3 regions of the Jeotgalicoccus sp. S0W5 genome follow, and region 2 is predicted to be linked to each of the others. Evidence: riboswitches for the same ligand, from Rfam matches in the RefSeq annotation. Region 2 holds a riboswitch; each other region holds the start of a gene.

Region 1 (7,882 bases), on a different contig from region 2:
TATGATTCTGAAGTTAGTAGTACACGTATTTTAGAAGAGCTTGATAGAGATCGAGATATTATTTCTACTTATGCGAGTAACATTGCGTGGGTTGAACGTCATGTGGATAGTAATGAAATTACACAAGTGTATCAAACTGAACTTCACGATTCTGAGACGCTGAATTATAAGCTTATCAAAGCGTTTCAATTGTTATATAAAGCAGCCGATGGACATCAAATTGATGATAAAGAAGTTGAGATATTTAATGAAGTGAATACGAGTTTATATGTTGTATTTGGACAAGTCTATCAGTACTTTAAAACTGGTGATGAAACAATATTAGATAATCTCTTAAGGAAAAGGATATGGTTACCGAGTCAAAGAGAAAACAAGCTTCTAATCAATGCAATTCAAAGAATAATATAGACAAAAGAGAGCTGTATGTTCTGATATTGAACGTACGGCACTCTCATTTATATTTAAACAAGATTTTCTATGATGGATTCAGCTGAACTAGCAGTTCTTACTCTACGCATCTCCGTTTTAATCGAATGGATGAAATTTTTATCAGCTAGTAAATGCTCTGTATATTCTTTTAGTTCTTTTCGATTGTTTGCAACAAGGGCTAATTTCTTTTCTTGGAAATACAGAGCATTTTCCATCTCTTGGCCAGGAGTCGGTTTATATAGGATTACAGGTGTCTCAGTCGCTAGGGCTTCTGTTAGGGTAATGCCTCCAGGTTTTGTAATCATGATATCTGCACATGACATCCAATGATTCATATTTGTTGTATAGCCAATGATGAGTATATTCTTATAGTTGTGAAATTCTAATTTAAGTTGTTCTCTTAAAATATCGTTTTTACCACAGATAATGATGACTTGATTATCATTTTTAGTAGCTATTTTCTTCACGTACTTCTTAAACCCTTTTAGAAGGCCGAGCGAACCTGTACACACGAGAATAGTGTTTTTGTCTGTTGATAAGTTGAATTTGTTTAGCCAAGCATTCCTGTCAGTTTTAATCTTGAATTCTTTACTGATAGGAATACCTGTGACTTTGATCATCTCAGGTAAAACACCTTTTTTAATTAAGTCGCCCTTCATTTTTTCTGTAGCAACATAATAGACATCAGTATTATTAATTACCCAATTTTTGTGCACACAGTAATCTGTAATCACTGTATGAATTGGGATATCTAGGCCGAATTCTTCTTTAATGAGACTTAAAACAGGTGTTGGGAAAGTATTTAAAATGAGGTCTGGATTATGCTTATCAATTATATTTTTTAAATAAGCTAAACCATATTTTTTGTAGAAACAAGTGTTTAGTTTTTCCTGACGGGCATAATAGAAAAACTTGTAGGTCGGTTTGAAGTGAGTAAAGCACTTTAAGTACCAGTCTTTAATAAGTCGGGTTAATAAAGGGTGAGCCTCTAAATAAAGATCGTGTGTTACAACGTCGATATCATAGTCATTGAGCGCCTTGTTTAAAGTATTGCTTACCATTAGATGACCGTTACCAAAAGAGCCAGTGATCACAAGTACTTTAAGTTTAGACATTATTATATTCCCCCACATAATGTAATGAACTAGAGTGCAGTAAGAATCATATTTTTCACTTAAATAATATCATGAGATAAAAGAATTATTGAAAAATAAATAAACTCTTAACAATAGTAAAAATCCCTTTTAAAATTCAAAGGGATTTATCTTGCATCACTAGTATTAAAGATAGGGTAGTTTATGCCTAAATACGATGAGATTAATAGAGCGATTAAAATAGTAATGACAAAGAATATATCATTAAAGGAAAAAGTTGTTTGTCGGTAGTAGGTTCTCTGATTATCACTGAACCCTTTGGACTCCATAGCAATACCTAGGCGATATGCTCGACGTATACTTTGGCTCATCAAGGTAACGATTGTCATTCTTAGTCCTTTAAAACCAGGAATCCGTTTCTTATCTATTAAAGGTGCACGAACTTTTCTAGCACGTCTTAACTGTACATATTCTGAGAAAATTAATGGAATCATATTGATAGCTGCCATAAAAGAATAGGCATATTTTGACTTTATTTTGAAATGAATCATCAAAGCATAAAATACATCCGTAATCTTTAAAGTGAAGATTACTAATGCGCCAAATAACGATAAAATAACGCCTCTCATGGTGATATGAATACCACGGATAAAACTCTCTTCTGTAACATGGATGATACCTAATTTAAATAAGGTTGTATCGCCCTGTCCGTATAGAATCATATAGGTGCTGGATAATAAACCGGACACTAAAATAACGCCTAATAGAATACATAAATAACGCCATTGGATACCACTTAAGGTAAACAATAGTATCGCCATTATACATACAAAATAAAGCAAGGTATTCGGGTTATGAGTAAAGACGACAATCACAAAAAGTGCAGCAGCTGCGATAATTTTGGTAACTGGGTTAACGTTATGAACGAAAGTATCGTTATTCTTAATGCTATCGAACATTGTGTGTGTCCTTTTCTAGGATCATGCCATCCAGAATTTCTAAACGACGGGATGGATAACGCGTTTGAATATTCACGTCATGGGTAATCATAATTATTGTTGTACCAGCTTTAACCAATTCATCAAAAAGTTCCAGCATAAAGAACGTGTTTTTTTGATCCAGTCCAAAAGTCGGCTCATCTAATAACAACAAATCAGGTATGCCACCTAATGCTGTTGCCACACTTAAGCGTCTCTTTTGCCCTGTGGATAATTCTAGTGGATTTAGATGGGCAGAATGTTCTAGCGAAAACATTTTTAAAATATCTTCTGTCTTCTGTTTTGCTAGATTCTCATCATATCGGTGTTCCATATTGATATATATTTCGTCATAAACTCTATGAGTTATAAATTGCAGTTCTGGATTTTGAAAAACTGGGTAGACATCTCCGATGATATCCTTTGTTTTCTTTACAAGCTTATTCTTATAGATAATTTGTCCTTGATGGGGAATCAACTTCATCAATGCACTAAGAAAACTTGATTTACCCGCACCATTTGGACCTTCTAATGTAAGCCATTGCCGAGACCTTATGTGTAAATGATCAATGTAAAGTATATCAATGCCGCGTCTGTCTATTTTCATATCTCTAATTTCTAATAAAGGCGCTCCGTCTTTATTACTTTGTACAAATTGTGGTGCTTGGTTCCACGACATTGGATGCCAGACGCCGTATTCATTAAGTAAGTCAACGTGGTGACTTAGTACAAATTTTGGATCTTTATCGAGAATAATTTCTCCATCATCATTCATTAGGATGACACGGTCGACCTTATCCCAAATATATTCAACTCGGTGTTCTACAATCACAACAGTTAGGTCGGACCAAATAGATAAAATCGTTTCCCAAAGATTTTTTGCAGAATCATCATCTAACATGCTTGTTGGTTCATCTAAAAATAAAGTGTCCGGTTCTTGTAGGAGTGCTGCAGCAACAGATAGCTTTTGTTTCATCCCACCAGATAGTTGATTAATTGATAAGTCTAAAGGTACGTCTAGTCCAATTCTTTTTAAAGCGTTAGTCATCATGTTGTTCATCAGACTAGGAGCAATCCTCTGGTTTTCTAGGATAAATGCAAGTTCTTCTTCAACGGTTGGCATGGTGAACTGGGCATCAGGGTCTTGGAATACGTAGCTTGAAGCATTTGGTATATCTAAATAATCTGCTTTTACAGGTGTATGAATGACTTTAGGAATCAATCCGCCCATCACATTTAGTAAGGTGCTTTTACCGGAGCCAGAAGGACCGACAAGTAACACCTTTTCCCCTTTCTTAACACTTATATTGATGTTTGAAAATAATAGCTGCTCTGTCTCAGGGAATTTGAGTTTAAGGTTTTCGATATTTATATCAGTCATATTAAAAACCATCAGACGAATCGCTTTGTTTTTTACCAACATATTTTAAGACACCGGTCCCTTTTACACCTTCATAGAGTTTATGACCTAACCATCCGGCGACGATTGCGCCACTGATAATTCTGAAGATAAGCATCAGCATTAGGTTCCAAGTTTCTAAATGACCAAGGTAGCCATAATACCAATCAAGCGGAATTGTTGATAAGGCTGCTGCTACACCTGCGAGTACAGCTACATATAACTTAGTACTGTTATATCTATAGAGTAAGAAAATGATCTCACATGCCAGTCCTTGGAGTAGTCCATACATGATTAAGACGATATCGAACTGTAACAGAACGATCGTTTCTCCAGAAGCTGCTGCAAATTCTGCAAGTAAAGCGACACCCGGTTTTCTAATAATTAAATAAGCTACAATTGCAGCAATGAACCACATACCATAGACCAATTCATTGATGTGTAAACCAAGGGGCTGCAAGACGGTATATACACCATCCCAGAGAGAATAAAGTACTGCAAAAACTAAGGCGATGACAACTGTGATCAATACGTCTGTCAAAGTTAAAACATTGCTGTTTTTCATAGAATAAACCTCCGTGATTTTTACAAATAAAAAAACACACCACTAACGGAATGGTGTGCATATAAAAATATGCCACTTCCCTACGCTAGTATGATCTAGATCAGGTGATAAGGGTGATTCTCAGCCTTTACAGGCACCCCTAGTGGTGGTGATTTCAATATTTGATTATCTCAATCATAGTACACTTACACATTTTTGTGAAGTTAATTTGTAACAGTCACGCCGTGATTCGTACTTTCGTATAGGGTGACTTTAATTAAATCATCTTGCGGCTTTAAAATTTTGTTAAATTCATCTCTGATCCATAGTGCGATATTTTCCGCAGTAGTATTCATATTTACTAGCGTCTCATTTAATATCTGCCCATCTAAAAGCGGCCGGATTTTATTGTGGTATAAGGCGTCAATAGCCATAAAGTCAGTCGCTAAACCGGACTCATCAATTGGTGAGTTCACATCAACCGTCAATCTATAGGTGTGGTTGAGTAAATCTTTATACTGTGTTTTGGAAAAAAAGATTCGATTATCACAAGTGAATGTGTAATGGAGATGAATGGTGACCTGTTCTTTCTTATAGGCAAAATTGCTTGGTGCTTGTATATGACTCAGTGTTGACATAGTTTTCATCCTTTACTCATTAAAGAGTGCCTTAGATATGTTTAGGGCTCTTAACATTGCTGTTTTTTTATAGTTATGGTCTTCGCTCTTAATCAGTATATCATTCACTGTTTTAACACCTTCTACAATGTAATCTCCCTTGTTTAGCATAATACACTCTGCTCTTGCACCTGCGACAACATCAGATATTTCTGAACGTGTTGGGATACCGTTCTTAATCAGAGATTCTAATACTTGAGTTGCCCAAATCATTGGAATGTGTGCAGCCTCACATATCCATAATAGTTCTTCTTGAATTTCACTCAAGCGTTCATAGCCGATTTCTACAGCGAGGTCTCCACGAGCGAGCATGACACCAAAAGGTCTGTGTGAAGCGGCTTCGGCTATGATATTAGGGAATTCTTTTATGGCTTCTACAGTTTCGATTTTAGCAATAATAGGCATGTCTTTATTGTCATCAGGGAGCTTATCCTGTAATACCGATTCGATAAAAGCCATATCCTCTTTTGATTTAACGAAGGAAAAAGCGATCAAATCGGCATGTTGGCTAGCAAAATCTAAGTCTACTAAATCTTTTTCTGTTAAGACGTTTAAATCGATATCTACATCTGGGAAATTAATGCCTTTCTCTGTCTTAATTTTAACGCCATTTTCTTTAGTTACTTTAGTCACTTTTAAAATTAGGCCTGAGTCAAGAACCTCTGTTACCTTAGCCTCAACTTGACCGTCGTCAATCTTAATCAGTTGCCCAACATCAATATTTTTAAGGACTTCGGGTACTGAAGTGTTAACTGCAATTTCAATGTTAGCTGGTAAAGTCATCGCATCTTCATTAGATAAGAGGAATGATTCACCGGTTTTCAATTTAGGGTTTCTCTTGGAAGTAAGTAGATTTTTAATGCGAACTTTAGGACCGCTAATATCCATCAGAATACGACATTCTGTGTTCCCTTCTTTAGCCGCCTGTTTTATGTTGTGAATCATTTTCTTCCAAACACTACTGTCATCGTGGGCACAATTAATACGGGCTGTATTCATGCCTGAATCTATAAGGTCTTTTACAAGTTGATAGTCTGTTGCTGCGTCACTTGGCATAGTCACCATGATTTGTGATTGCCTGATTTCAGGGCCTTTGCCAAGCAAAAGGTCAGTATTATGTTTAAGCATGCTATATCGATTTTCGCCATCTTGATATTCTGGATAAGAAACATCATCTTGTTCATGGCCTGTTATATAACCTAAGGTTTTAATTACTGAATCTAAGTTTGACAAAACATGGGGCTCGATGCGTCCAAGAGAAGAAACGCCCCAAGGGATTAAATTATTTTGGATTTCTCGATGATCGTACTGCCTGAACGCCATATAATATGCTAAATTTCGAAGACTGTCACTATAGCTACTTCTTGTGTTAGATTCGGACCACTGGTCTAGCAATTTTTGGCCATCATCTAGCACTTGTACTTTCAACGATTTTACATCTTCAAGTATCCTTTTTGCTTCCTCGTTCATGATCAACCTCCTTAAAGGTGAAAAAGCTGCCCGGCCATTCATTAACCGGACAGCCGATCTTTATATATATATTTCATCTGTTGCTTTGGCACCTTCTATATCACGTTCCTTGAGTTCGTGTGTTGAGAATGTAGTCCAAACAACTGTAATCGTCGAATAATTAATTCTGATACCTGGGTGGTGTTGTACATCTTCTGCATACTCTGCAAGCTTATTGACGAAGTCTATGCCTTCAGGGAATGTTTCGAACTTAAATTTTTTAATTAACTTCTCATCTTCAAGAGTCCAACCTTCCAACTGCTCTGCTTCTTCTTTTATATTCATGTTAATACCTCCCGTTTATAATTTATCTATTTATTATTTACCCATATTTAAATATAAAAATCCAAAATGATTTAATATGTTTACCATGTGGTAAAGGATATCTAACTACATAAAGTGGGTGATATAAATGGATATAGAAAAGATAACGACACGTATTAAAGAAATTTTAGAAGAATCAAAAGTAGGCGTATTATCAACTGCTAAGGACAATATTCCAGACTCTCGTTACATGTGGTTTTATAACGATGGTTTAACCCTTTATGCTAAAACAAATGATCAGTCAAGAAAATACGAGGAGCTGATTGATAATCCTAACGTCCATGTATTGTTAGGGTTTAATGATGAGAAAAAACACGCGTTTGTAGAAATAACAGGATCAGTGGAAATAGTAAAGGACCAAGAAGTAATAGAAAATATTTGGGAAGAAGCGGATGAAGAATTTTTTGGATCTGTAAATAATCCTAATCTGGTTGCCCTTAAAGTGAAACCTAATTATATAAAGATTATGAGAGATAAGAATTTTGATGAAGTAGAAATTGATATCGAAGATATATAGTTTAGATTTATTCTTACAGGGCATACAAACTATGAGAAGGATTTTTAAAATCTAATTAGGAGTGATTATGTTAATGAGTAAAATATCTGCTTCAGATATTTTAGAAAGTGCAAAAAAAGAACAGGTAGACTATGTCAAACTTCAGTTCACTGACATACTAGGCGCCCTGAAAAATGTGGAAATTCCTGTTGAACAATTAGAAGAAGCTCTTGAAGGTCAAACAATGTTTGATGGTTCTTCAGTAGAAGGTTTTGTTCGAGTTGAAGAGTCAGACATGTTTTTAAAACCCGATTTTGACACGTGGGCAGTATTCCCTTGGCTGGAAGAAGAGTTCAAGGTGGCAAGGCTCATTTGTGATGTACATGATTTTAATAATCAACCTTTTGAAGGTGATCCGAGAAGTAACTTAAAA
Region 2 (7,882 bases):
GGACTAAAGGTACGGGTTATGTGCCACCACGTGAAGGCGTATCGGATAGTGAGGAAGGATTAAAAACATTTTTAGAAGAAAATGAGCTAATGATCCCAGCCATTGAGCAGATGGATGCCATGGTTCCGTGGGCTTCATTCCCAGGAGATTCTGGCTTAGAAGCGGAACAAAAATTATTAGATATGAGAGATATTATCCTAGGCGGAGATGTAGATGTTGAGGAAACAGTATCTAATACAGAAGAAGAAATCAACAATCTTTTAGAATAATTTTAAAGACAGGAGATTGACCATTCAATCTCCTGTAGCTTTAAAATAAGGAGGCTTTTTGGTGAGTAAAAAGTATATAAATATACTACTTTTGGCACCTGCATTATTACTATTAGCTATTTTTACAGTAGGGCCATTAGTTTATACGATTTATTTAAGTTTTTTTGATTGGAACTTAATATCTCCAAATAAAACATATGTAGGCTTAGATAATTATAAGGCACTATTAACAGATCCAACATTTAGAAGAATTATAGTCCAAACCTTCATATATATTTTACTTTTTATTATTCTTAATACAGGACTGACCTACATAATGGCATATATTATCGCTCATTTAATTAAATCAAATAAAGGTATATACAAGGTTGCGATATTTACACCTTCCGTAATTTCTCTAGTTGTTGGCTCCATGTTATTTCTTTGGATTTTGAATCCAGTATCAGGACCGGTCGCCATCGTTTTAGCTTGGTTTGGTTTATCTATACCGAATTGGACAGTAACTGAAGGTATGGTTATTGTCGTTCTGAGTCTAATCGTAGCTTGGAAAGTATTTGGCTATAACTTTATTGTGCTCTATTCAGGAATTGTCGGGATACCAACTGAAATTATTGAAGCAGCTAAGGTGGATAAAATATCTAAATTTAGAATTTTTACAGATATCATCATACCGATGAGTTCAGCAACAGGTTTTTACATATTAATTATGACCATTGTGCAGGGGCTACAATATGTATTTACTCCGATTAGAGTTGTCACACAAGGTGGTCCTAACTACCACAGTAGCAACCTAATATATCACTCCTATCATGAAGCATTTGATCTATTTAATACAGGAGTCTCAGCAGCAAGCTCTGTCATTACTTTAATCATATTTATGTTTCTTCTTGCAATGCAATTCATATTTGTAGAAAGGAATGTATATTATGAAAATTAGACAGTTTATATGGCACATTCTAATCATTATTTTTATAGTGGTTGCCTTATATCCAATTTTATTTGCAGTATCAAACTCTTTTAAACATTTAAATGACGCCTTCGTGTCAACAATTAATTTAATTCCTAATTCATTTACTCTCGAGAATTATCAAGGTTTATATGAAACAATTCCATTGTTTAAGATTACATTGAATACCTTTGTCATTGCGAGCATCATCACTTTTTTCAAAATAGTAACTTCTTTGCTGGCAGCATACGCATTGACATATTTTAATTTTAAATTTAAAAAAGCAACATATTTTTTACTAATCAGTACCATTTTTATTCCTTTTACAGTCACTATGATACCCAACTATTTAATCGTTTCTCATTTTGACCTAATTGACAGTGTATGGGGAGTTATTCTCCCACAATTAGCAGATGCCATAGGAATATTTATGTTAACGCAAGCAATGAGAAACATTCCTAAACCTTTAATTGAGGCAGCTCAAGTAGATAATATCTCTACTTTTAATATTATGAAGGATCATGTATTACCAATTGTCAGACCGGCACTAACTTCAACAGCAATTTGGTTTTTTATCTTGGCGTGGAATGATTATGTCTGGCCCCTTCTAATGCTACGTTCTAGAGATAGTTATACACTGCCACTCGCTTTACAGCTATTTGTAAGTTCAGAGGGTGGGACAAACTTTACGGTAGCTATGGCTTTATCTGTGATAACAATGGCGATTCCATTGATCTTATATTTAATTTTCCAACGTTACATCATAAATACTTTTTCATCTAGCGGAATTAAGTGAGGAGTAAGTTAATGACATCAATTATTTTAAAAAACGTAAACAAAAGTTATGGTGACAATACCGTAATAGATAATTTGAATCTAGAGATTAAAGAAGGGGAGAGAACTATATTTCTTGGCCCTTCTGGATGTGGTAAATCGACTATATTAAGGATGATTGCAGGCCTTGAAAAAATCACTAGTGGTGAAGTATTTCTTGGAGATAGAAATGTAACACATCTAGCATCTGGAGAAAGAAATATTGCTATGGTCTTCCAAAACTATGCCTTATATCCCCATATGAGTGTGGAGAAAAATATTCTCTATGCATTAAAGCGTAATGGAGTATCTAAAACTGATAGAGAAAATCGTTTAGAGAAAGTTTTAGCAATGCTGGAATTAGAACAGTATAGAAAGCGTATGCCTAAAGATCTTTCTGGGGGTCAGAGGCAAAGAGTGGCTTTGGCTAGAGCAACAGTGAAGCAATCAAATTACTTTTTACTAGATGAACCCTTATCAAATCTAGATGCAAAACTAAGAGTAGTGGCTCGTAGAGAGTTATTAAAGCTTCATGAAGAATTTAAACAGACTTTTGTCTATGTGACTCATGACCAAGTTGAAGCGATGGCACTTGGAGATCGTATCGTCGTTTTAAATAAGGGTGAAGTTCAGATGGTAGATACGCCTTATAACGTCTATCATCAACCAAGGAACTTGTTTACAGCTCAGTTCATTGGTTCACCACCAATGAATATTCTTGATGGTTTTGTTAAAGATAAGCAGTTCTGTTTCGATGAACAATCCATAGATATTAGTAGTATCAATGGAGTGGGCAAAGAATTAGAAGGTAAGAAAGTATATCTCGGTATTAGACCGGAAAATATGAAGATTAGTGAAAATGATGATGGGGACATCAAAGGGAAAGTCATTTTTAGAGAAAATTTTGGAGCAGAGGTCGCTCACACCATTCAAATTGGTGCAACAGAAATTATTGTAATGTCTAACACAATCATTAATCAAGACGAGGTGTCGGTTATCGTTAATCGAGAACATGTTCACTTCTTTGATAAAGAAACAGAAACAAACTATAAATATTTGATGGAGGATTTATAATGAATATTTTACTTAGTACAAACGCATTTATTACTACTGGCTTTAAGCCACTAAAAGAATTACTAGTTGATTATGATACATTCGATTTTGGACTTGAACTGTTCCCGAATTTTGAAGATAAAAGATTTAAAGATGAATTAGCCGAAATTAAATCGCTAATCAAAGACAGACCCTTGTCCATGCATGGTCCGTATTTTAAGGTGGAGCATAGTGCAGAGAAAGGTACAGATGCTTATAAATATGCCATAGACCAGATTGAACAAACCTTAGAAATCTGTGAAGACTTAAATATCAAGCATCTTGTTTTTCATCATAATAACAAAAAAATTACTGATGAGAATAAAGCTTCATCAATAGTTGAAAGTCAAAAAAATCTTCATGAATTGGATGACATTTGTAAAGAATCTGATGTTGAAATCCTCGTTGAAAATGCAGGGGTCTATGCTAAAAATAATGTACTATTTGATGAAGAAGAATTTATAAGTATGTGTAAAGAAGAGGGAAATAATCTACTTATCGATATTGGCCACGTTAATGCTAATAACTGGAGTCTTGAAAATATTATTTCTTCTTTAAAGGAGCAAATTACGCATTATCACTTGCATAATAATGTTGAAGGGAGAGATGATCATAATAGAATTCATGATGGTTCATTAGATTTTGAAGACTTTGTTAAATTGTATAATATGTATACACCAGAAGCGGACTTAGTTCTTGAATATAACTATGATCTTGGTAATGATATAAGTGCAATAAAAGAAGATTTGGACTTCTTATATAAAACTTTTAAGTAAGACTTTTAAACAACATGCTGTGTTCTCTTATTTTCTTATAAATAGACTAGAAATAATTTGCCATTTATACTATAGTAAAGTGTATTGATTACTTATGCCGACATAGTTTAATGGTAGAACACAGCCATGGTAAGGCTGCAATACGAGTTCGATTCTCGTTGTCGGCTGTTTCAACCAACTCTACAAGAGTTGGTTTTTTTGTTTAATTATTTGCAAAAGATTGTACTAATCGATAATGTTAAATAAAGAATGAAATTTGGAGGTTATGATGACAACAGTCACTCTACAAGAAGCAATTTTTACTGTAAGTAATCTTAGAACCGAACTCGCTAATGAATATGAGAAATTCAGTACAGAGTACCGAGTGCCTATTTCGGTTAACAATGAAAAAATTGATCATGCAGATAAGCTTTCTAAAGTTAATGAATCACTAGCTAAAGTAAAGCAATTGAGAAATGATTTAGTAACTTTAAAAACAGCAATTCACCACAAAAATTCTACAGCTACAGTGGTTCTTGACGGCACTGAAATAACCGCATCTAGTGCCTTAGAGTCATTGAAAATTGAACGTGGTATCATCAACAATATAAAGAACAATATTACTTTTGGCTATGGTCGTGAACGTGTTAAGACTATATCTGGGGTAGGTATTGTTGAAGAGGGTATCATCAATGAAGATGAGATCAAAGAATATCTGTCAGAACTTGAAACACTCGTTAACAAAAAATCAATCTTAATCGATAAATTTAACAGTACTGAAACGATTGACGTCACACTAACAAGCATATAAGTCATGTATTGGTAGAAAGAGACCTATTTTAAATCGAGAATTTGATGGATTACAATTTACGTTTTATTTATCTGTTACGATTTAAGAATTCGAATCAAACGACTGATGGACAATCATAGTGATGATTATCTCTTTCGATGGAGTTTCCCTCAAAAACTTTTGGGTGTTAAGTTTTGCCTTTTTGCTCACCTACAAATTAAATAATAAAGACTAGGGGTGCACTTTTGTGCTGAGAGATGAACAATCGACCCTTTGAACCTGTAGGTTAGGACCTGCGTTAGGGAAGTCTGTGTCGATAAATTTTGGCGACACCTTTCTAATGGACTCGGACCTCTCAACAGGTTCGGGTTTTTATCTTGTCTGGTCGGAAGGGGAGTTTTAATGTTTACTGAACGTTTATGGACGCGTGTGGAAGGGATTTGGTCTTCTTATTTGGAACATCCTTTTGTTAAAGGTTTAGGGGATGGCTCGCTTGATAATGAGAAGTTTCAGCACTGGTTAAAGCAGGATTACGTCTATCTTGTGGAGTATTCTCGTTTAATGGCGATTGGTGCAGAGAAGGCACCAGATCTAGAGACGATGAACTTGTTTACAGAGTTATTACATGGGACTTTGTTCGGGGAGATGGATTTACACCGATCTTTTTCAAAACGCTTTGGTATATCTGAGGATGAATTGTTGGAGACAGAAGCATCAGCTGTGAATACGGCTTATACATCTTATATGCTAAATCATGCTCAGCGCGGAGATGCTGCTGTTGTAGCTGCATGTTTATTAACTTGTGCTTGGTCTTATAATTTTATTGGCAGTCATTTAAAAGAGCAGTATAACCATGATAAGAATCCATACAAAGAATGGGTAGATATGTATTCTGATGCGGAGTTTACTGCCTTAAATAATAATGCTATGAAACTTATGAATCGCTTGGCCGAAGGGAAGCCTGAACGTGAGCTGAAGGTCTTGGAAGATATTGTTGTAAAGACGAGTAAGTACGAGTATATGTTCTGGGATATGTGTGAGAACAGGGAGACTTGGGATGTCTAGTTTGAGGTGCAGATTTAGCTGAAATGCAGTTATAAAAGATCATAAGTTTTCTAAATTGTTAAGGGTCTGTAAAACATGTGTATTCCATAATTTCTTTGGGGTAAGCTAGGACTAACATCACGATTCAGTCTGAAAACCTATACTACTTTAAGGAGAGGGAATTTATTATGAAGAAACTCTTAACTGTTACATCATTAGTAGGCGTATTGGCACTTGCTGCATGCGGAGGCGGTTCTGAAGAAGAAGGTACAGAGGAAGGTACAGAAACAGAAGAATCTGGTACAGAAGGAACTGAAACAGAGACTGAAGGCACAGAATCAGAAGATACAGAGTCAGAAGATACTGAATCAGATGACGAAGGTGAATAGAACATTTGAATATCGGCCGCTGGTAAAAACCGGTGGCTTTTTTTCTTGATGCGAATTATTAAAATTTTGTAAGGGTATCATATATAATATATATAATTCGACATATTACAGGAGCGAAAAGAAGTATGAAAATTGGTGTGATTTCTGATTTGCATATTGATCGATACAATGATGAAAAACTACAACAGAAGGATTTTACCTTAACCTTGGCAAATGAGGTGAATCGTCAATCACTCGATGTGTTGTTGATAGCGGGCGATATTTCAAATGATCATATGCGGTCTTATCGTTTCATGCAGGCACTGGAACAAATGACAGGCGTTGTGATTTACTTTGTGCCAGGCAACCATGATTTTTGGAATCAATCAGGAGATGATAAGACGACACAGGAGATACATCAATTCTTCAAAAGCACGAAGTATTATAAAGAAGGCGAACCTGTAGATCTAGGTAACGGCTGGGCAATCGTTATGAATGCCGCTTGGTACGACTATACTTACGCAAGTGACCGCTTTTCTAAATCACGTCTAGAAGAACGCAGTTATTACGGTGGAACATGGCAAGATTTAGTACGTGTAGATTGGGGAAAAAGCGATCCAGAGATATCTTTAGAATTTGCAGAAAAAGCTGCACATGATTTGGAAATGATAAAGGATAAGAAAATTATTTTAATGACCCATGTCGCAACACATAAAGCATTTAGAGTTCCCATGCCAAACCGCTTATTTGATTACTACAACGCCTTTATTGGTACGTCAGACTTTGACACATTTTATGGGGACTATGATATTAAATACAGCGTTATGGGGCATATCCACTTTCGACACCAAGTTATTGAAGGTGGCGTTAAATATATTTGTGCATGCCTTGGATACCGTAGAGAATGGCTGACAAAAGATATTGTTCATGAGATACGTGATGCCTTAGAAATTATAGAAATTTAAAAAGACCTCCTGAGTCTTTTTATTTTAAGTTTATTTAATAACTTGTCCGAAAAAATATAAGTGATATGAGAATTCTATATCGACTGGTAAAGTCAAAATACCGGTCAATGAGTGCTATCTTTGTCCAGTAAAACAAAAGTACCGGCAGATGAATACGCTCATTTGCCGGTAACACTGTTTATTTCTTTTTGATTTCTTCGTATTTAGCGTACCACTCTGGAAAAACTCGCTTGAAGACGACTGGTTTGAACTCTCCATCAACTTTTTTTACTACAAGTAGTGTCGTAGTACCGTGAGTACAAACTTCACCATCTCCGTTGACAATTTCAAAACCGTAGATGGTCCGCATACCTGTATTTTCTTCTACCCAGGTGCGGACAAAGGCACGATCACTGTATTTTAGTGGTTTGGCATAGGTAATATTGACGTTGTGTACTGGGGCTAAATATCCTTCTCTCTCCATCGCTAAATAATCATAACCGATGTCTTCAATTAGTTTCCGACGTCCGAGTTCAAGCCATTTGATATATGAACCATGATAGATGACGCCCATCATATCAGTATCTGCATACAAGATTTGAATTTCTGTTTCTGCTACATATACACTCATGAAAAATCCTCCTATTAATACATATTAATATTGTATCATTCTAATACTGTAAAAATCTCCTCGACTTTTAGACCGGAAAAATAAAGGTTATGATAGAATGAGGTAACTAGGAATGGGGTAATAATATGAAATTACTAACTTTTATAGATCCAGATTCAGGAGATTGTCGTACAGGTGTACTTACTTCTAAAGGTGTACTCGACATATCTGAAGATTTTAGTTCGATTCAA
Region 3 (7,882 bases), on a different contig from region 2:
AAATAGGATTAAAATAGCACCAAAAGTGAGTGACACTAAATGGTATAGATAGAGCTGTAGAAGCTATCAAAATAAGGCTTGGTAAATCCATTTATTCATCTGTTTGTTTTTAACAAAATAAACTTCTAAATGGCCGAAAGATATACCTATTAATAAATATACTATTATATAATTATTCACTTTCTGAACCCTGATTTCTTTTTTGACATTGGAATGAATAATTAAATTTTCTCTGTCTGCAGAAAAATGATTTATATAAGCGAAAACCTGAGTCTCAGCTGTTAATGTTTTTTTGTGAGTTTTGACTTCATCCTCGCTTACCGGGATATTAATAAGCAATTCAGCCCTTATAACCTTCGTACTTGGGGATCGGGGACATAAGTTCTCAAAAGTTATTATTTTTTCTGGAGATATTTATGTCCCAGCCTCAATATGAAAACACAACGTAAAATTGAGATGTACCTATGAATCATTCAGCTTAATACTTATCGAGTTCCAGCATTTCTCTAAACGTTTCACCGTTATAATCTCTTCTAAAAATGCCGCGTTTTTGCATTTCCGGAATGACTAAGTCGACGAAGTCTTCAAGACTTCCTGGGAGTGTTGGAGGCATCAAGTTAAATCCATCTGCGGCACCTTCATTCATCCATCTTTCTAATTCATCGACAATTTCTTCAGGCGTGCCAATGAGTGTTAAATGTCCACCTCCAGCGTTGAGATAACCGAGTAGTTCTCTGACTGTGGGATTTCTGTCTTCTATAATTTCTAAAACAGTTTGATAACGTCCAACAGGTCCTTTGAATTCTTCGACTGGCGGCAATTTTGGTACTTTTTCGTCGAGTTTCCATGATTTTGTATCTTGCTGAATAAAGAATTCGAGCTGATTAAGTGCAGTATCAATTGGAAGTAGGTTGTCTAATTTTGCTTTCTTTTCTTGCGCTTCTTCTCTTGTTTTACCCACGTAAGTCACTAGTCCCGGAAATACTTTGATATAGTTGTCTGGACGACGGCTTTCTTTTATGGCTTGATTTAATTTTTCACGATAAATATTTGCTTGTCTTAAATTCCAAGAAACTGAATAGACAGCATCAGCATATTTCGCAGCCAGTGCAACACCTTCTTTTGAAGCCCCGGCTTGCATAGCCACTGGTTTACCCTCTTTTCTTAAAGGTAAAGTTAGCGGACCTTTAACTTGGAAGTTTTCACCATTGTGATTGAATGGCTGAATATTCTTATTTTTAGTAATTGTGTTATTTTCTTTATCTGGCTTGTAGCTTTCAATTGACCACGATTCAAATAATTTATTCATGACTTCAGCAAATTCATCCGCTTTCTTATAACGAACGGCTCTCTCAGGCAATTCAGGTATACTGTGGTTTTGTGCTTCGCGGTCGGTCATTGAAGTCACCAGATTCCATCCCATGCGTCCTTTTGTTATGTGTTGCAGTGTGAGTAACTGTCTTGCTGTGGTAAATGGGTTATTAAATGTACTTGAAATAGTTGAAACAAGTCCAACGTTATCTGTGACTTTACTCATAGCAGTTAATGCAATCATTGGGTCAAAATAACTCGCTGGTAATTCAGTTGGACTATCTGCGGGGAAGGCTTGTGAATCTGCGAAAAATACGGCATCAAATTTTCCGCGTTCTGCAATTTTTGCCAGATTTTCATAATATTCAATTGTCGTGAATTCATTGACACTCGAATCGTCTTCTAACCATGCTGCCTGATGGTGACCCACACCATACAATAAAATTCCTATATTTAACTGTTTAGAATTATTCATAATATATACCGCCTAGTTCATAGTAAGTCCGCCGTCTACCGTGATGTTTTGCCCTGTAACCCCATCTGCTGCCTCAGAACAAAGATAAACAACCATATTAGCAACGTCTTGTGGGGTTGTTACTTTTCTCAATGGTGTGGACTGTGCGATTAAATCAAATACTTCTGGTGTTGTGACTGCACTTGCGTCTGTTGTTTTCAGTAAACCGCCAGAAACAACATTTGCTCGGATACCATACTGTCCAAGTTCTGCTGCAACGTTTCTGGTGAACCCAATTAAAGCAGCTTTTGCAGTGGTGTACTCGTGATATGGTACTACAGGATTTTGATATAGATTAGTTCCAATACTAATAATTGCACCGTCTTTACGTTCTAAAAACTGTGGTATTACACTTTGTGATACGTTGAATGCAGCTTTTAGTGTCCCGTCTAACTGTTGCTCGTAATCTTTATAAGTCAAATCTTTGAATGATTTTTGAGCGGTTGGATCAAATTTAAAGTTAACGAGTGCATTGTTTACAACAACATCAATCTGTCCGAAATGTTCAGTTCCTTTTTTAACTAACTGCTCAACTGCTTCACGGTCTGTAATGTCCGCTTGAATCGCAATGGCTTGTGCTCCAATTTCGTTTTTTAACTTCTCTGATTCTTCTTTACTGTTGTTGTAGTTAATTATGACATTAAAACCTTTTTCACTTAGTGCTTTTACGATATAGCTACCAAGTCCTCTTCCACTTCCCGTTACTAAAACTGTCCTTGTCAAATAAATCACTCCTATAATTTTTTAGAATAAAAAAATACGCAGCCTTCATAGGAAAGTTACGTACCGAGAGTAAATTATATGCCCGCAAAGACATAGATATACAACTGTATCGATGTAACACTTTCCTACGCCAGTTTTAACTGGATCAGGTTCAAAGGGTCTGAGGTTACCCTCATCTCAGTTTATAAAAACGCCCCTAGTGCGAATCTATTCTATTTAACATCATTGTATTACTTTACGAAGATACGTCAAGTAAATCACAAATTATGTGAATAGGAACAAACACAATTCAAATTCAATTCTGTAACTGTACTGCTATCTAGTTCTTATATGATTGAGTAAATGTTAAAAGATAGTTATCAGTATAATTAAAATATAATTTTATTTGCAATATTTAACTTTTTAGAGTAACTTGAAGTTATTGATTGGAAAATTAAATAGTTAAGACCACTGGAAGTGTCTTTGAAAAAGGCTGAGATTAAAGTGTAGACTTTGGGATTCCGGGAACCTGATACAGTTCATACTGGCGTAGGAAAGTGGCGAAAGTAATATGTGTTGATGCATACTTGCGCTGTTTTTCTATATAGAAAAACAGCGCTTTTTTATATTAAGGGGTGACATAATGCTTATTGCAATTACACATTTTAAGATATTAATTTCCAAGGACATTGTTCATTTCAATACGATTTCATCCTGTATCGATTATCTTTTACTTCGTACACCCATGTCCGACAACGAGTTATCATCTTTCCTTTGTCAGCTTATTCAATCAGGTTTCCCTAAAGAAAAAATCATCATTCACACTTCGACTAAATTGCTGGAATCTTTTCGTTTAACTGCCATCCACTTTAGAGAAAACGATCCAACTGCATTAACGTATAAAAAAGAACATCCGGATATTTCAGTCAGCATGTCTGCTCATTCATCTGAATCTGTCAAGAAAGCACAGGACAATCATCTCGACTTTGTATTATACGGGCATATATTTGAATCGAGTTCAAAGAAATCTTTGCCGCCGCGTACACATCAAGAAGTACGTGATGCACTTTCTTATGAAATTCCGGTCGTTGCACTTGGCGGTATCAATTTAACAACTATCAATCAATTACCGGCAGGTTTCAGTGGTATCTCGGCAATTTCTGCATTTATGGATGCATCACCCAATCAAATCACCAGATTAAAAGAAGAATGGCAAATATTAAATTTGATGTAAGTAAATGCTCCATTGCTTAGACACTATAACTTGGTTAATATATTTCCCAGCTGTCGCAGTACTTAAAAAACTCTCATTTGAAAGGATGAAACAATATGCAGTGCACCGTCAACGGAGAACTCCATTATTTTGAAAAGGATATTACCATAGCTACCCTGCTGGACCACCTGGATGTAGATGATAATCGTATTGTAGTGGAACACAATGGGGAATTGATAAAAAAAATTGTATTTAAACAACAAGCAGTGAAAAATAATGATCGACTTGAATTATTAGAATTTGTAGGAGGCGGATAATATGTTAGAAATTGGAGATTTAAAATTTAACTCAAGGCTATTTTTAGGTACTGGAAAGTTCTCAGATGAGAAAATACAGGCCGCTGCAATTGAAGCGTCAGGTACAGAAGTGCTGACTTTCGCTGTCAGACGTATGAACTTATTTGATAAAGACCTGCCCAACCCGCTGGCAAATATTGATTTAAGAAAATACACGACATTTCCGAATACAGCAGGGGCGAAAACAGTGGAAGAAACTGTACGCATCGCAGAAATCGCAAGACATGCGGGTGTCTGTGACATGATTAAAGTTGAGGTTATTGGTGATGATAAGACATTACTGCCTGACCCAATTGCGACATACGAAGCGTGTCAAATACTGCTGGACAAAGGTTATACAGTCTGTCCATATATTTCAAACGATGTCGTGCTTGCAAAAAGACTCGAAAGACTTGGTGTTCATGCAATCATGCCGCTCGCTTCTCCTATAGGTACGGGACGCGGTATTAATAATCCATTGAATTTAAGATATATTGTAGAACAATCCAGCATCCCTGTTATTGTGGATGCAGGAATCGGTTCACCCAAAGATGCGTGCTATGCTATGGAGCTGGGTGCAGATGCGGTATTATTAAACACCGCTGTATCGAATGCCAAAGACCCGGTTAAAATGGCAGAAGCGATGAAGCTTTCAATTGATGCAGGGGTACTGGGTTATGATGCAGGACGTATTCCGGTTAGGTATTCTGCACAGGCCTCAAGTCCTGCTGAAGGACTGGAGTTTCTTTAATGGAGAGATACGACAGACAAATGAAGTTTAATGAATTTGGAGAGAATAGTCAAAAAAATCTGATGTCAGCCACACTGATGGTGATGGGCGCCGGTGCACTTGGAACACACGTTTCTGAAATGCTTGTGCGTATGGGTGCAGGTAAACTCATCATCATTGATATGGATATTGTTGAAATGACCAACCTGCATCGTCAGGCTTTATATACTGAAAAAGATGCAGAAGATATGACGCTGAAAGTTAATGCTGCCAAAGAAAAATTGTGTCAGATAAACCGTAATGTTGAGATTGTACCGATCAATGCAGAAATAAATTCCAGTAACATCTCCGCAATCTTAAGAAAGTATCAGCCGGATATTGTAATTGACAGTATGGATCATTTTGAAATTCGATTTCTGATTAATGAAGCCTGTCATAAGCTTGATATCCCCTGGGTATATGGTGCTGCTGTAGGCAGTAAGGGAAGTGTCTACGGGATTGATTTTAAAGGACCTTGTTTAAAGTGTTTGATGGAGACTCTGCCATCGACAGGGGAAAGCTGTGCAATCAACGGTGTGCTTCCTCCTGTAATTTCCCTCATTGCCAGTATGGAAGTTTCTGAAGTCATTCGTTATTTATCAGGAAAAGGTTTTTCCAAGCAGCTCATTACTGTAGATACTTTTAAAATCGGCTTTCAAACGATAAATATAGATGAATTAAAGAATGAAGACTGTGTGGTCTGTAAGAATCGGATATATGAACAGTTGAATAAAAATATGCTGGCCACTGTACAATCTAATTGCGGAAGTGTATATACACTCAGGTTCGACGAATCGGTTTTCAATCAGGAGCTGCCCGGTAAAATTATCAGGGCAAGTGCGTTTGTTAAGTTATTGACTTATAAAAAATATAAGCTGACCTTATTTAAAGATGGCAGAATGAATGTTCATGGCATCTCTCGAAAAGAAGAAGCCAATGCTTTATATCAAGAAATGATTGAGAAACTGAGTGAATATCCTGTATAAAAATATAGTGTGAACTATCTCAAATAGATGAGTTTTTATGGTGTTTTAGAAATAGTAGACTAAGAATTAAAAAGGCATCAGTTATTTCTATAGGGTGTTGAATTAGGTGAAGATACGGTCATCAGAAGGAACTATTTATTACAAATTTCGGTGGAACGTTAAGAGAAAACCTCATCAAAAAACGATACGCCGAGAGTTACCACAAATAACCCGTAGTTCAAAGTGATACGTTTTGAAGCTTATCACCGTTGATGCGTGTTAATTATAATTTATGCATAATGAATATAGACTTAATATCTGATTGACATTAGGTCTCTTTTTAGAAATTATAATTCACTAGCCATCAATTCTGCTTAGTCGACTACATTATCTAATGCTAGTTTTGAAGATCAAGTGGATATTCCGTATTTTTTATGTAGTCTTCTTAAAGTAAGTCTCATCCTTACTTGTGAATACTCTCTCTTATGTCAATAAACACTCAAATTTTCTTTGATTATTTTATTCAGTTCATACGCAATTGGTCTTTGGGTGTCGTCGCTCATTACTTCTTTAGCAGAATCATGAGAAGATAGCGTGTCGTTGTTTGTGTTTGTATGGGCAAGAATTTTTGCACTTGCTTACTATTTAGAGCAAAAGTGCAAAATAGTTGGAAGAAGGAGTATAAGAAAGAATTCTATAAAAACTGTCTAAAATACTGTTGACATACCATATGTTTTAAAGATTATGGAGTGGGTATATATTACTATTAAAATCTTTAGGAGGAATTTATTTATGGCAAAAAAAATTGCTGTTGTACTAGATAATTATTTTGAAGACGTTGAATACACAAGTCCAGTTGAGGCTTTAAAAAACGAAGGACATGACATTACTGTAATAGGAAAAGAAACAGGTACAGTAAAAGGTAAGTCTGAAGATACTGAAGTAACAGTAGATAGAGCGATTAGCGATGTAAAACCTGAAGATTTTGACGCATTACTTATCCCAGGGGGATTCTCACCAGATATGTTACGTGGAGATGAAGAAGGTCGTTTTGGGGAATTTACAAAACATTTCGTTCAAAATGAAATGCCTGTATTTGCGATTTGTCATGGACCACAGCTATTAATCGATACAGACTTATTAAAAGGTAAAAAATTAACAAGTTTCTTATCAGTTCGTAAAGATTTGGAAAACGCTGGTGCAACAGTAGTAGATGAATCAGTTGTAGTTTCTGATAACATCGTCACTTCACGTACACCTGATGATTTAGAAGACTTTAACCGTGAATCTGTAAATTTATTAAAATAAGCATTTTTTAAAGAGGAGACTATCAGTCTTCTCTTTAGTTTTATATAAAATAGTCATCATTAACGCAAATGAAGATATTCGTAGTAAGATGATTGATTTTATAAAGATTTATGTTTATAAGTCAAGTTAAGAGGAATATTTTAGTATGCTTGTAAATAATATTTAGAATGGAGTGTTATTTTATGAAAGCAGTCACTTATCAAGGACATAAGAACATGAAGATGGAAAATGTTGAAGATGCTAAGATTATTGAAACAACTGATGCAATTATAAAGATAACAGCATCTGGGATTTGTGGTTCAGACTTACATTTATATCATCAAGGTGATTTATTCATGGAACCTGGTTTTGTAATTGGACATGAACCGATGGGTATTGTTGAAGAGATAGGAAAAGATGTAAAAAAACTAAAGAAAGGAGATCGTGTGGTAATACCTTTTAATATTGGGTGTGGAGAATGTTTCTACTGCAATAACGACATGGAATCTCAGTGTGACAATTCTAATGAAACACCAGCGAACTGGAAATTAGATAATGGTGGACTATTCGGTTTTGGTAATCTTCATGGTAATCACTGGGGAGGACAGGCAGAATACTTAAGAGTACCTCATGCTGACTTTTCTTCATTTAAGGTTCCTGATAACAATCTAAAAGATGAGCAAGTTTTATTCTTATCAGACGTTGTACCTACTGCTTACTGGAGTGTAGAACACTCAGGCGTTAAACCTGGTGATACAGTTATTGTATTAGGTTGTGGCCCTATCG

Evidence for each region. A riboswitch is a leader RNA that binds a small molecule or an ion and turns the genes downstream of it on or off. The one in region 2 is predicted to bind thiamine pyrophosphate.
Region 1: linked by a shared signal. The riboswitch ahead of EYB29_RS01285 (ECF transporter S component) and the one ahead of tenA (thiaminase II) in region 2 are both predicted to bind thiamine pyrophosphate.
Region 3: linked by a shared signal. The riboswitch ahead of EYB29_RS01680 (3-oxoacyl-ACP reductase) and the one ahead of tenA (thiaminase II) in region 2 are both predicted to bind thiamine pyrophosphate.

The regions. Positions count from the first base shown of each region.
Region 1 covers NZ_SIRQ01000002.1:91,892-99,773, reverse strand. The annotation lists gene EYB29_RS01305 (hypothetical protein) at 1-408, shown strand, start outside; gene EYB29_RS01300 (MGDG synthase family glycosyltransferase) at 462-1,544, opposite strand; gene EYB29_RS01295 (energy-coupling factor transporter transmembrane component T family protein) at 1,691-2,482, opposite strand; gene EYB29_RS01290 (ABC transporter ATP-binding protein) at 2,472-3,923, opposite strand; gene EYB29_RS01285 (ECF transporter S component) at 3,883-4,464, opposite strand; TPP riboswitch at 4,525-4,615, opposite strand; gene EYB29_RS01280 (6-pyruvoyl trahydropterin synthase family protein) at 4,668-5,081, opposite strand; gene EYB29_RS01275 (pyruvate kinase) at 5,094-6,590, opposite strand; gene EYB29_RS01270 (4a-hydroxytetrahydrobiopterin dehydratase) at 6,651-6,914, opposite strand; gene EYB29_RS01265 (pyridoxamine 5'-phosphate oxidase family protein) at 7,042-7,470, shown strand; gene glnA (type I glutamate--ammonia ligase) at 7,544-7,882, shown strand, end outside.
Region 2 covers NZ_SIRQ01000004.1:105,326-113,207, reverse strand. The annotation lists gene EYB29_RS07045 (ABC transporter substrate-binding protein) at 1-269, shown strand, start outside; gene EYB29_RS07040 (carbohydrate ABC transporter permease) at 331-1,206, shown strand; gene EYB29_RS07035 (carbohydrate ABC transporter permease) at 1,196-2,011, shown strand; gene EYB29_RS07030 (ABC transporter ATP-binding protein) at 2,023-3,102, shown strand; gene EYB29_RS07025 (sugar phosphate isomerase/epimerase family protein) at 3,102-3,896, shown strand; tRNA gene EYB29_RS07020 (tRNA-Thr) at 3,993-4,063, shown strand; gene EYB29_RS07015 (hypothetical protein) at 4,165-4,686, shown strand; TPP riboswitch at 4,889-4,987, shown strand; gene tenA (thiaminase II) at 5,068-5,730, shown strand; gene EYB29_RS07005 (hypothetical protein) at 5,898-6,098, shown strand; gene EYB29_RS07000 (metallophosphoesterase) at 6,224-7,042, shown strand; gene EYB29_RS06995 (acyl-CoA thioesterase) at 7,221-7,652, opposite strand; gene EYB29_RS06990 (fumarylacetoacetate hydrolase family protein) at 7,778-7,882, shown strand, end outside.
Region 3 covers NZ_SIRQ01000002.1:169,327-177,208, reverse strand. The annotation lists gene EYB29_RS01685 (NtaA/DmoA family FMN-dependent monooxygenase) at 479-1,786, opposite strand; gene EYB29_RS01680 (3-oxoacyl-ACP reductase) at 1,799-2,548, opposite strand; TPP riboswitch at 2,654-2,756, opposite strand; TPP riboswitch at 2,991-3,100, shown strand; gene EYB29_RS01675 (thiamine phosphate synthase) at 3,273-3,761, shown strand; gene thiS (sulfur carrier protein ThiS) at 3,857-4,057, shown strand; gene EYB29_RS01665 (thiazole synthase) at 4,059-4,826, shown strand; gene EYB29_RS01660 (HesA/MoeB/ThiF family protein) at 4,826-5,830, shown strand; gene EYB29_RS01655 (type 1 glutamine amidotransferase domain-containing protein) at 6,602-7,117, shown strand; gene EYB29_RS01650 (zinc-dependent alcohol dehydrogenase) at 7,300-7,882, shown strand, end outside.